One region of the Neobacillus sp. Fa239 genome, then DNA from elsewhere that is predicted to be linked to it. Evidence: riboswitches for the same ligand, from Rfam matches in the RefSeq annotation. Region 1 holds a riboswitch; each other region holds the start of a gene.

Evidence for each region. A riboswitch is a leader RNA that binds a small molecule or an ion and turns the genes downstream of it on or off. The one in region 1 is predicted to bind thiamine pyrophosphate.
Region 2: another riboswitch for thiamine pyrophosphate. It lies ahead of ACZ5XR_RS10005 (ABC transporter substrate-binding protein); the one in region 1 lies ahead of thiC (phosphomethylpyrimidine synthase ThiC).
Region 3: another riboswitch for thiamine pyrophosphate. It lies ahead of tenI (thiazole tautomerase TenI); the one in region 1 lies ahead of thiC (phosphomethylpyrimidine synthase ThiC).
Region 4: another riboswitch for thiamine pyrophosphate. It lies ahead of thiM (hydroxyethylthiazole kinase); the one in region 1 lies ahead of thiC (phosphomethylpyrimidine synthase ThiC).

Annotation. Positions count from the first base shown of each region.
Region 1 is NZ_AP041611.1:2,682,084-2,685,296, forward strand. Features, by position in the region: gene ACZ5XR_RS12880 (NAD(P)-dependent oxidoreductase) at 1-76, shown strand, start outside; gene thiC (phosphomethylpyrimidine synthase ThiC) at 352-2,127, opposite strand; TPP riboswitch at 2,298-2,411, opposite strand; gene ACZ5XR_RS12890 (hypothetical protein) at 2,965-3,213, shown strand.
Region 2 is NZ_AP041611.1:2,099,268-2,102,480, reverse strand. Features, by position in the region: gene ACZ5XR_RS10015 (ABC transporter permease) at 1-612, opposite strand, end outside; gene ACZ5XR_RS10010 (thiamine-binding protein) at 612-902, opposite strand; gene ACZ5XR_RS10005 (ABC transporter substrate-binding protein) at 916-1,905, opposite strand; TPP riboswitch at 2,039-2,150, opposite strand; gene ACZ5XR_RS10000 (metal-sensitive transcriptional regulator) at 2,211-2,558, opposite strand; gene ACZ5XR_RS09995 (GTP pyrophosphokinase) at 2,665-3,213, opposite strand, start outside.
Region 3 is NZ_AP041611.1:2,212,528-2,215,740, forward strand. Features, by position in the region: gene ACZ5XR_RS10540 (HlyD family secretion protein) at 1-606, opposite strand, end outside; TPP riboswitch at 917-1,025, shown strand; gene tenI (thiazole tautomerase TenI) at 1,143-1,784, shown strand; gene thiO (glycine oxidase ThiO) at 1,768-2,898, shown strand; gene thiS (sulfur carrier protein ThiS) at 2,909-3,112, shown strand; gene ACZ5XR_RS10560 (thiazole synthase) at 3,114-3,213, shown strand, end outside.
Region 4 is NZ_AP041611.1:2,133,263-2,136,475, reverse strand. Features, by position in the region: gene thiE (thiamine phosphate synthase) at 1-345, opposite strand, end outside; gene thiD (bifunctional hydroxymethylpyrimidine kinase/phosphomethylpyrimidine kinase) at 336-1,154, opposite strand; gene thiM (hydroxyethylthiazole kinase) at 1,168-1,974, opposite strand; TPP riboswitch at 2,103-2,212, opposite strand; gene ACZ5XR_RS10185 (MFS transporter) at 2,452-3,213, shown strand, end outside.

The sequences.
Region 1 (3,213 bases):
AATCGCTGTTTTAGATGAAATCGAAAATCCACAACATAAAAATGAACGTTTTTCAGTCGTTGGGGAAGCGGAATAATTTTACAGATTTGTACCCATTAATAAGATAGGCAGCCTGTTTCGACAGGCTGCCTATCATATTTACTCAACAAGATTCATCTAACTTTGGTGCTAAATCAATAATAGGTACTCTCAGCGAAACCACACTTCTTGCATTCCCTCATACCCGAGGTTTCCAAGAATATATGTTTACAATGATACTGGATGTATTGGATGATCTCTTGCAAATGATGGATCTTTTGCTGGAGAATTTCTACTTCTTCCTTTAAATTCTTTATCTCGTTGTGGCTGAAATTATCGATAAATGTTTGATCCATCGTGGACAAATTCCTCTGCTTTTTTCTTCATGCCCTCCTCGATGTCTAATTCATCACTCAATGTTTCTCCATTCGCCATCCCCCGAATGTCATGAGAAATTCTCATCGAACAAAATTTCGGACCACACATGGAGCAAAAATGAGCTGTTTTTGCCCCTTCTGCTGGAAGGGTTTCATCATGGTATTCCCTTGCCCGTTCCGGATCCAATGATAGATTAAATTGGTCTTCCCATCTGAATTCGAAGCGTGCTTTTGATAACGCATTATCTCTAATTTGAGCACCTGGGTGACCTTTAGCCAAATCAGCAGCATGGGCGGCAATTTTATAGGCAATTACACCATCACGGACATCGTCTTTATTTGGTAAGCCTAGGTGTTCTTTTGGTGTTACGTAGCAAAGCATAGCTGTTCCAAACCACCCGATCATTGCAGCGCCAATAGCAGATGTAATATGGTCATATCCTGGAGCAATATCTGTAGTTAAAGGTCCTAAAGTATAAAAAGGAGCTTCTTTACAAATTTCCATTTGCTTATCCACGTTTTCTTTAATCATGTGCATCGGTACATGACCTGGACCTTCTATCATCACTTGAACATCATGCTCCCAGGCAATTTTTGTTAATTCGCCTAGGGTTTCGAGCTCAGCAAATTGTGCTTCATCATTGGCATCGGCAATGCTGCCTGGACGTAATCCATCGCCAAGCGAAACGGAAATATCATATTGTTTCAGAATTTCACAAATTTCTTCAAAATGAGTATAGAGGAAATTTTCTTGATGATGAGCTAAACACCACTGAGCCATAATAGAACCGCCACGGGATACAATCCCTGTTGTCCTTTTAGCTGTTAAAGGGATATACCGTAATAACACACCAGCGTGAATAGTAAAGTAATCGACGCCTTGTTCCGCTTGTTCAATTAATGTATCACGATAAACTTCCCATGTTAGATTCTCGGCAATTCCGTTCACTTTTTCAAGAGCTTGATAAATTGGTACTGTTCCAACTGGAACAGGGGAGTTTCTAACAATCCATTCCCTAGTCGTATGAATATTTTTCCCTGTTGATAGATCCATAATGTTATCGGCACCCCATCGAGTCGCCCATGTCATTTTTTCAACTTCTTGTTCAATGGAAGATGTGACAGCAGAATTACCAATGTTCGCATTGATTTTCACATGAAAATTACGTCCGATAATCATGGGTTCGCTCTCAGGATGATTAATATTGGACGGTATAATCGCTCTTCCACGAGCAACTTCGTCACGAACAAAGGCTGGATCTACATTTTCACGAATTGCTATGAACTCCATTTCAGGAGTAATGATCCCTTTTTTAGCGTAATGCATTTGTGTGACATTTTGCCCTTCTTTTGCACGAAGAGTCGTTTTGTCACTAGAAGGAAACCATTCAAGATTGGCACGCTCATCACCTTCAAGGTATCCATTATCTATAGGTTTTATTTCTCTTCCTTCATACACCTCAACATCATTACGTTCGAGAATCCATTTCTTGCGTAAAGCAGGAAGCCCTTTTCTAACATCTATATTGTAATTCGAGTCTGTGTATGGTCCACTCGTATCGTAAACACGAATAGGGGCATTTTCTTCCTCCCCAAAGGAAGTAACTGTTCTGCTTAACTCAATTTCTCTCATTGGGACTTTAATATCTGGTCTTGAGCCCTCGACATAGACTTTTTTACTTCCGGTAAATTGCGATTTCAACTCAATGTTTACATGTGCTTGTTTTTGCATGTAACTTCCTCCTAAAAATAGATTAATTTTGCGATCTAGAAGTTACAGCATAGTTCATTACCAGTAACCTTTAGGGTCAATCAAGTAATAAAAGACAATAAAAAAAGGTTCTGTTTGCACAGAACCTGATTAATCGTCAAAAAGTAGTGGCGCGTACCCAATAAAACGATGACGCCTCGAAACTACTTCCCTACGCTGGTATAATCCAGATCAGGTTCAAAGGGTCAAAGAATTTTACGCATTCTTTTCTCAGTCCGAGCCATCGGACCCCCCCAGTAGAGCTTGTGGAACTATTTATGAAACTTTAAGGTTGATAATAACATAGTGTCCAATATTTTGAAAGAGATAAATTTAAAATAGGTTTTTAATCCTAAGAAATTTCCTTAAAAATGGAAACAGTTCACACACAAAACATAGGAAGAAACATCCAGTTATTGACAGTATGTATGTAATTGAAGAGCAAAGTTGCCAAATCGGCAGCTTTTATTTTTGTACTAGTGTTCAGATTTATGGGGCGGATAGGTATGTCGTTAAATACCACAATACTAAGATGATATAAATAACGAAGGGCAATCAAAAATTTTCTAAATTTAATAAATTTATATTATCCATTTTCTATCTTTAAAGGTAATTCTCTTGAGTAAAATGTTTACGTTACGCACTAAAGAAAACGATGGGGGTATTCAACAATGTTGTACAAAGTAGCTTTGGCGGTACATATTTTAGGAGCGATAGCCATGTTTGTTTCAGTAGGCTATACTGTGGAAAACCAGGATTAATATGCTTCGTTGCAATGAGACAAAACAGTTACAAGCTTTAGCAAAAAAGGGAGTAAAGTTGGATGAATTTCTACCCATTACAGTGTTGTTTGTTTTAATACCAGGATTGTACTTGGTAATCACTACTTGGGGATGGAAGGTAGCATGGATAAATGTAACATTGGGAGTGCTAGTTCTGATGTGTGTCGCTGGTCCGCTAATTAACTTGAAAAGGTTAAAAAGAATTTCAGCAGCAGCAAACGAAGAGAGTTCAATGGTTCCTTCAGCACAATTGAAAGCAATTGTTAAAGATACAGTGAGTACATAA
Region 2 (3,213 bases), 580 kb from region 1:
ACCGATTCCTTCCTTCGCTCCCAGCCATTCTGAAATCACAGCCCCCATAATACTGTAGGTAGCCGAGATTTTTAAGCCTGAAAAAATCGACGGCAGCGCAAAAGGAAACTCCAATTTCCAAAACAGCTGCTGCTTTGAAGCCCCTGCCATCCTCATATAATGCTTTAATTCAGCCGGAGTCTGTTTAAACCCGTCCAGCGCTGCAACCGTGATTGGAAAAAAGCAGACTAAAGTGATGACAATCATTTTCGGCAATAAGCCAAAGCCAAACCAAATAACCAACAGCGGTGCCAGAACAATAATCGGTATATTTTGCGATAAAATCAGCAATGGATAAAAAGAATCTCTTAAGAACGGGATCAAGTAGAGCAGGACAGCAACCACCAAGCCAATGACAGCACCAATCACAAAACCAAGTAGGGAAATATTGATTGACGAGATCAAATTTGGATAAAAGTTGGGCCAATCGGTGAAAGCCTCCCTAAAAATCTTCGTCGGGGCCGGCAATAGCCATTCCTCAATATGTCCAAGCCTCACAACGATTTCCCAAATCACGAACAAAAGGAGGAGAACCGCGATTGGTCTCCACCCTTTAGCAATTTGTTTCTTCATTATCTATATTTCTCCGTTAATTGGTTCATCGTAATACCTTCCGGCTGATACAGGATTTTCACTTGTGAAATAACATTTTTGCTGCCGATTTCAATCATCCGTTCATTCATTTTTGCAATGACCACAAATAACTGCTGCAGTTCGCCCTCCATGGTCGTTTCTAATGGATGGACTTCATATTTTACCCCCGATTCATGAATGATGCGAATCGCTTCATCGACGTATGGAATGACATCCTCGCCATTTTTCGTTTTCGGCAATATTTGAATACTAACCAATGAATTAGCCATCATAATTCTCCTCCTATTTTGGTAAATACTCATTCGTAAATGCTTTATTGGCATCGAGCTTTTTATCTAAAAGTTTGTTGTCATACATCCAAGTGGCATAATTATTCCAAACACTTTCCTTTTGAATTCCCCATTGTTTTGCGTCGTCCTGATATTTAGGTGATAACCACTTTTGGCTGGCTTTTACAAGCTTTGGATCTAAATCCGGCGCTGCTTTGATGAGAATATCTGCTGCTTGGTCCGGATTTTTGATCGCATAATTATAGCCTTCAGAAGCTGCTTTTAAGAAAGCCTTTACCGTGTCAGGGTTTTGTGCGATCATTTTTTCACTTGTTTCTAAGACAGGTGTGTAATAATCAAGCTTCTTCGAATAATCCGTTAAGTAAACCATGTTAATTTTTTGATTTCGTAAACCTGCTTCAACCCCATCCCAGCCGTAATAAATCCAGGCAAAGTCGACGTCTCTTTTAACGGCTGTAAAGAAGTCCGTATCACCGATATTGACAATCTTTACCTTGTTTGCATCGGCATGTACTTTATTCATTAACGAAGTGATAACCGATTTTTCAATTGGTGAGCCCCAGCCGCCATAGGTTTTACCTGCGAAATCCTTCGGTGTTTTAATATTTTTAGCAACAGGTGAAGCAAATCCGGAAGTATTATGCTGAATGACAGCAGCAATCGAAACGAGCGGTACACCTTGAATACGTGCTTCAGTAATCGCCTCTTGATATCCGACACCAAAATCCGCTTTTCCGGAGGCCACGAGCTGGTCTGCGCCGGTTTTTCCCGGTTGAATAATATCCACATCCAACCCTTGATCTTTAAAATAACCCTTTGCTTTTGCCACATATAGACCGGTATGATTGGTGTTAGGTGTCCAATCAAGGACAACCGTAATCTTTTTCAATTTATTGCTATCCTTAGCTTGATTTGTTCCTTTATTATTGCTGCAGCCAGCAATTAAAAAAACGGTAAGTAAAACGAAAAACCACTTCTTCATTTTTAAATCCCCCATATGTATTTTTCAATTGAAATTGAATTAGAATCTGGTTGATTGCATTATAGAACAAAACTTTGACAACAACAAATAAGCACTCAGGCTCGAACCATGAGTGCATATCAACAAACAATTAATTGTTTAAGAATATGTTCCCTCCGCCGGTATCAACCAGATCAGGTTCTAAGGGTCATTGTCTTTTGCGGACAAACTCTCAACCGGCTATACCGGTCCCCCTACATTTCACTGTATTCATTTCAATTACCATTCCCATTATAACAAAAATGGTTCATATTACTAGCCTTATCTCATTTTTTCATTAATTTTTGGATTGTTACTAAAACCTCGTCGAGTACCTCAAAATCACCTTCTTGGATTCTTTCGACTACACAGCTTTTCAGATGGCCCTCTAGAAGGATTTTAGCCACGCTATTTAGCGCCGATTGCGTAGCCGAGATTTGCGTGATCACATCATCACAATATGTATCTTTTTCAATAAGCCCTTTAATCCCCCGGATTTGACCTTCGATGCGGTTTAATCTTGTGATCAGGTTACTTTTGGTTTTATCTGAATGGTGGCTTTTTCGGTGGCTTCCTTCCGCGTCACAGCAGGTCTCCTCGTCTAAATCCTTCATGTTCTCATGTTCAAAAGACATTCCATCGCCTCCCCTTTATCAATCGATTATAACATACCAGGGTATGGTAACGCGAATGAACTCAACACAAAGGGTCTGACTTCAGTTTCATGTCAGACCCTTTTGGTTATTTGCTTGTTATGCCAAAACTTTTTTCCATGAATGATTCAAGCAGTGGCAGGTTGAGACTGATCTCTTGTTTTGCTTCCTCCGCTAGTTTGAGGGCAGAGATTTCCTGATGAAGTCGTTCCATCTTCCTGTCTAAATGGGCTGCCATTGACGCTGTTTCTTTTAATTCGGCTGACATATGGGATGGAATTTCCTTATTGTATTTATAGAAAATTTTATGCTCAAGGCTTGCCCAAAAATCCATCGCAATGGTCCGAATTTGCACTTCCACATAGGTTAATTCCTCGTGGTCAGACATAAAAATAGGAATTTCTAAAATCATATGCAAGCTTTGATAACCATTTGGTTTTGGATTTTCGATATAATCTTTATATTCGATGACTTTAATATCCTTTTGGCTCGCAATCATTTTACTGATTTCATAAATATCTGAACGGAACGAGCAGGTGATGCGAATTCCTGCAATATCCTTAATATTTTCTTTGATCGCTTCTAATGAAAAGTCGCACCCTTTCCGATACACCTTCTTCAAAATACTCTCAGGTGC
Region 3 (3,213 bases), 470 kb from region 1:
ACCTTTAGAATCATCTATGGATATTTTGACAGGAACGACTTGGGTAACTTTTGTATAGTTACCTGTAGTATTTGAACTTGGTAATAAAGAAAACGTTCCAGCTGTTGCTAAGCCGAGTTGTTGGACAGTTCCTTTTAACGTGTCATTTGGGAACGCATCCACATAGATATCAACATCCTGACCAACTGCGATATCATCAATTTTCGTTTCGTCAATATTCGCTGTTACCCATAATTTGTTTAAATCATATGCTTGTGCAAGGGGGGTGCCAGCCGCAACAAAGGAATCTTCAACTGCATTATTTTGGACAATCGTTCCATTCGTTGGAAGAGTCACATTCATATTCACAGGTTTTCCATTGATGTCTGTTGTTGCGATGGTTCCAACTGTAGAATTTTTCGAAAAGGTAGATCCCACATTGCCTTTCCAATCGGTTAATTTCCCGTTTGCCGGAGCGGCAATGGTAACTTGTTGTCCTGCAATTTGGGCATTATCAGTGGTTAGATAATTCACATTTTGATTATAATAGGCATAAGCTCCAAAACCTCCACCGACTAAAATAAGTAAAATAATAATGTTCAATAAAAGTAAACGTTTCGTGCTCATGAACCTTTTCCTCCTCTAATAAGTATTGATAAAAATAACTTTTTGCATACTTAAAGTTGTGAACCCTCCTCGTTTATACCATAAGTATATTTTTTAAACTCGTTGTATAGTATTTTATAGTCATTTTTAATGATTATTCAAGAAGAAAGCATCAATATTTATTTTGTGGTGGATGGTCTATACAGGAACTTGAATAATATGGAATATACTAATCTTTCATAGGAGGATGTGAAAAGATTTTGTTTGACATTTCAAACGAAAGTGTTAACATTATCCATGAAAGTTTATCATTACAATTACATATTTGAAGCAAATCCGCTAGAGGTGCCTTTTTAAAGGGCTGAGATTGAAGTGTTACTTCGGGACTCTATGAACCTGATCTGGGTAATACCAGCGTAGGGAAGTGGAAACGTGAATATTTGGAGAATACATATTTCTTATTCAAATTTTCAACCACTTTCTTATGAAAAGAAAGTGGTTTTTTGTTTTTCACTTTCAATCATCGATAAGCGGAAACGGCGAACTAGGGGGCGGATATGATAACTAGTATAAAAGATAAAGAGTTACATATTATTTCTAATGGCAAAATGCCGATTGAGCAGTTACGTGACATTGTCATCGATATTCACCCCTATATCACAGCGATTCACTTGCGGGAAAAACAAAAAACAGCACGGGAGCTTTTTCAAGCAGTCCAGCTTTTCACTAATGCGAACATACCATTATCGAAGATTATGGTGAATGATCGTGTGGATGTTGCCTTCGTTACCGGGATAAGGGGAGTTCAATTAGCCTTTCATAGTTTAGAAGCACACATGGTAAAAAAACATTTTTCCAAGCTTACGGTAGGGAGTTCTATTCACTCATACGGGGAAGCACAAAAAGCACGGGAGAACGGTGTTGATTATGTGCTTTACGGCCATGTCTTTCCTTCGCAATCAAAACCAGGAAAGGCCCCAAAAGGTCTAGAGGAATTATCAAGGATCGCGAAACTGGATATTCCGGTTATTGCCATTGGCGGCATAACACCTGAGAATGCTAGCCAGGTACTACATGCTGGTGCTAAAGGAATCGCTGTCATGTCAGGAGTTATAGAAGCGCAGGACCCATTATCGGCTGTAAGGTCTTACTATAATGAACTAAAATATGGAGATGGTTTAAGTGAGAAATTCTTATGATGTTGCCATCATTGGAGGAGGAGTTAACGGGTCCTCGATTGCCTACCAGTTATCGAAGGTAGGGAAAAAAGTGATTTTGATTGAAAAGGGATCTGTCGCTTCGCAAGCTTCCAGTGCAGCGGCAGGAATGCTTGCCGCACAGGCGGAGATTGAACAAGACGGTCCACTGTTCCAGCTGGCATTAAAAAGTCAAGCGATGTTTCCTGAGCTCTCAAGTGAATTATTTGAACATACTGGAATCGATATCGAATTTGTTCAAAAAGGGATGTTAAAGATTGCCGAAAATGAAGAACAAGCAAAAGAATTAGAAAGACAAGCTACCTTTCAAAGGAAGTGGGAGCCCCAAATAAAATGGCTGGATTCCAAGGGAATTCGAGAAATGGAGCCGGCTCTCTCCCCAAGTGTGGCGGGAGGGATGTATATCCCCAATGATGGACATGTTCAACCAGCAAAATTAACACAAGCGTTTGCATGTGCTGCTGTCCATTTTGGAGCGGAAATCCGTGAACATACAGAGGTCCTTTCTTTTATTTTTGAAAACGGTCAGGTTAAAGGGGTTAAGACAGAATGTGGCAACATACATAGTGAACAGGTTGTCATTGCCACAGGAGCTTGGGCAGCGAAATTAATCCGTGAATCCGGGATGGACATTCCGATCTACCCTGTTAAAGGAGAATGTTTTTCCGTTCGGACTGAAAAGCCAATTATTACCTCCACCATTTTTTCCGATAAACGTTGTTACTTAGTCCCAAAACGAAATGGTGAAATTTATATTGGAGCCACGATGATTGAAAATACATTTGATCACAAGGTAACCCCAGGGGGAATTGCTGCATTAATCGAGAGAGCAACTAAGATTGTACCTCAAATAAAGGATGCAGCTTGGGAGCGCGTATGGAGTGGAGTTAGACCACAAACAGGCGATGGGATTCCTTACATTGGTGCTCATCCGAGCTGGAGGGGATTGTTCGTTGCGGCAGGCCATTTTCGAAACGGAATTTTATTAAGCCCGATTACGGGTAAGCTCTTCGCTGAGCTAGTACTAGGGAGATTCGGTGATGAAACACTTCTCTCCGCTTTTCAGCTGGCAAGACATAAAGAAACGGTTCGTTAGGGGGTAAAGCATGAAAGTATTGTTAAATGGGGAAAGAGTACAGTTGCCAGAACATGTCGTATTGGTTTCGGATTTACTTAAACATTATGAAATTCACGAAAAGGTTGTTGTAGTGGAAGTAAACGGTGAAATTTTAAATAAATTAGCACACCAAAGTACTAGATTATCAGATAAAGATAAAATCGAAATCGTTCATTTTGTAGGAGGCGGATGATATGTTAAAAATTGGTTCATTATCTTTTCAATCTCGTTTGTTGCTTGGAACGGGCAAGTATCCGAGCTATGAAATCCAAAAAGAAGCAGTGGCAGTTTCCG
Region 4 (3,213 bases), 550 kb from region 1:
AAGGATTTTATCGCAACCAATTCTTTCTCTGACCGTTTTCACTGGTTCGTCCTCTTGGCCAATATGAACACCATCCGCATTAAGGGCCATCGCAAGCTCAATATCATCATTGACAATGAACGGGATATTGTGATCCTTGCAAATCCTTTGAAGTTCTTTAGCCAGGGCTAGTTTGGCTGTTCCCGTTAAGGCATCGGCACCTTTTTCACGAAATTGAAAAAGAGTAATGCCCCCTTCAATTGCCTCTTTTAATACTTCTTTCGGATCCTTCAGACAGTTGGGGCTGCCCATAATAAAGTAGACTTTTAAAGCCTGCCGCAATGCTTGTTCAGTGGTTAGTAGCATGATGTGTCGGACTCCTTTCTTGTATTTCGATAGGCCCAATGATTGGTCGGCCCATGGCCATGACCAATATTGATTTGTTGTTCGATGGCCGCTTGGATAAAATCCTTTGCTTTGCAAACGGCCTCATAGACTGATGCCCCTTTTGCCAGCTCCGCTGTGATGACGGCCGAAAAAGTACACCCGGTTCCATGCGTGTTCTTTGTGTCGATTCGTTTGCTCTTAAAGGTATAAAATTCCGTCCCATCAAATAATAGATCCGTAGATTCAGTCTGATCTTCATCATGACCGCCTTTGATGACGATATTTTTTACGCCGTAATCCCAAAGTCGCCTTGCCGCCTCTTTCTTTTGATCGTCCGTTTGAATCGTCATTCCCGTTAATTCCTCTGCCTCAGGAATGTTCGGAGTAATGACCTTTGAAAGTGGCAGCAGATAGCGCTTCATAGCAGAAATGGCCTCCAGCTGCAGTAAGGATGCGCCTCCTTTAGCGATCATGACAGGGTCAACGACGACATTTTCCCATTGATACTGCTGAAGTTTTTCTGAAACAGCTTCAATAATTTCCGCATTAAAGAGCATACCGGTTTTAATGGCATCCGCACCGATATCTTCTCCGATCGATTGAATTTGTTTGGCAACAGCTTCCGCAGTCATCGGGTAAACCGCCTGAACTCCAAGTGTGTTTTGGGCCGTAATGGCGGTCAACGCTGACATTCCAAAGACTTCTAATTCTTGAAAGGTCTTAAGGTCTGCTTGGATTCCTGCGCCGCCTCCGGAGTCGGATCCGGCAATCGTTAAGGCTTTTTTCATGATGGTTTCCTCCCTAGAGTTTTCTAATAGAACTTGATTGTACGATATCTTCGTTTGAAACCTGTGCCAATTGGTTTAAAAACTCGATTTGGAAGCTGCCTGGTCCTTGTTCAACCGTTTTTGCCGCAGCTTTTTCAGCCGCAATTCCGTAATAGGTTAATGCTGCGACAGCTGCCGTTAGTAAATCTTTTTCCACACCGGCAAATGCGCCGATCACAGAGGTTAATAAGCAGCCGGTGCCTGTCACCTTTGTTAGAATTGGATGTCCATTGGCAACAACATAGGTGGTAATCCCATCCGTTACGACATCCTCTTTGCCAGTGATGACGACAACCGTATTCATTTTGGAAGCAGCCGTTTTCGCCAAGTCTACGATATTTCCTTTAACGGCCCCCGCATCAACACCCTTGATTTCCCAGTTTTCACCGGCCACATTGGCAATCTCAGCTGCGTTTCCTCGTATGATTGAAACGTTCAGCTCTTTCATGATTTTTTGTGCGGTTTCCGTCCGGTAAGGAGTAGCCCCTGCTCCAACTGGGTCAAAAATGACAGGGACACTATGTTCATTGGCAGATTTACCAGCAATGATCATCGACTCAACATTCTGAGGATTCAATGTCCCAATATTTAAAACGAGTGAACTCGAAATTTTCGCCATATCCGCGACCTCTTCGGCTGCATAGGCCATAACGGGCGATGCGCCAAGTGCCAAGAGTCCATTTGCCGTAAAATTTGTCACAACCACATTGGTGATATTATGTACAAGCGGGTTTACCTCCCTCACTTTTTGTAACGCAGCAATAATAGATGTTTTTTCCATGTTTGTTTTCCTCCTAATTTATATTGAAATTGATAAGGTTGTTTTTCCTTTAGGAAGTTCGGGCCGCCAATTTTTACAAATAAAAAGCCAGATCCATAACAGGACCCGGCTGGCACGTGAGCAACACAAAAATTCGCTTGCTACTTTCCTACGCTGGTATAATCCAGATCAGGTCCGAAGGGTTAAAAATGTCGCCATTTTCTCTCAGCCCGCTAAGCAGGCACCCCTAGTAGATAACACATATCAAATTAGCTTCATCATACCCCTATAAACTAATTAAGTAAAGAAATAAATAATCACAATAATTCTCCTAATTTACAATAAAAGGGGAAGTGTCCATCCTGCACGGACAAACGGGGAAGTTTGTCCTTTTGTGGTGCCTGTCACCAAAAAAAGCTTTTGTAGATGGCTGTAGTTTTGGCTGTGGTTTGGTTGTATAATATTTTTAGATATTTATAGTGGGTTTGGTGGAGGCTTATGCGAACGTTTAATGAGAAGATTAGTATTTATCATGGGATGGTTTCGACTATTGCTGTGAATCTTGCGGGGAATTTTTATCCGATTTTTGCGATTTCTATTTTGAATGCATCGAATTATCAGGTAGGCCTGATCAGTTCCCTTCCGCCTTTGGTTGCTTTGATCATGACGATTCCAACTGCGATGATGTTCAACCGGTTAGAGCAGCAGAAGAAAACGGTGGCCGTTTCTGTTTTATGGGCTCGATTGATGTTTTTGTTATTAATAGGTGTGGTTTACCTTTCTACTTCATACCAGGCGTGGACTTTTTTAATCATCATTGCCTTAATGAATATTCCCGGCACCGTATCAAACATCGGCTGGCAAACGCTGATTAGCGGCATGATTAAAGAAGAACGGCGTGGAACATTTTTCAGTGACCGCAATCGATTGTTAACCGTTGTTGGCATGATTTCAACCCTCATTATCGGAATAATCATGAAAAAACAGACCTATAACGTTTCGGCCTATCAGTGGTTATTTTTTGCCACTTTCCTTTTTGGCTTAGGAGAAGTTTATTTCTTAATGAAACACCGGGAAAAAAGTCAACCCAAGTCGAATTTGCAAAACAAAAATTCTTTGATGAATTGGACCATCTTTAAAGATCATGGGTACAAATGGTTCCTTATTGCGGCCCTATGTTTTAATTTCACATGGCAGATGTCTTGGGGAATTTTTAATATTTATAATGTAAAATATGCACATGCCACGATTTTGTGGATC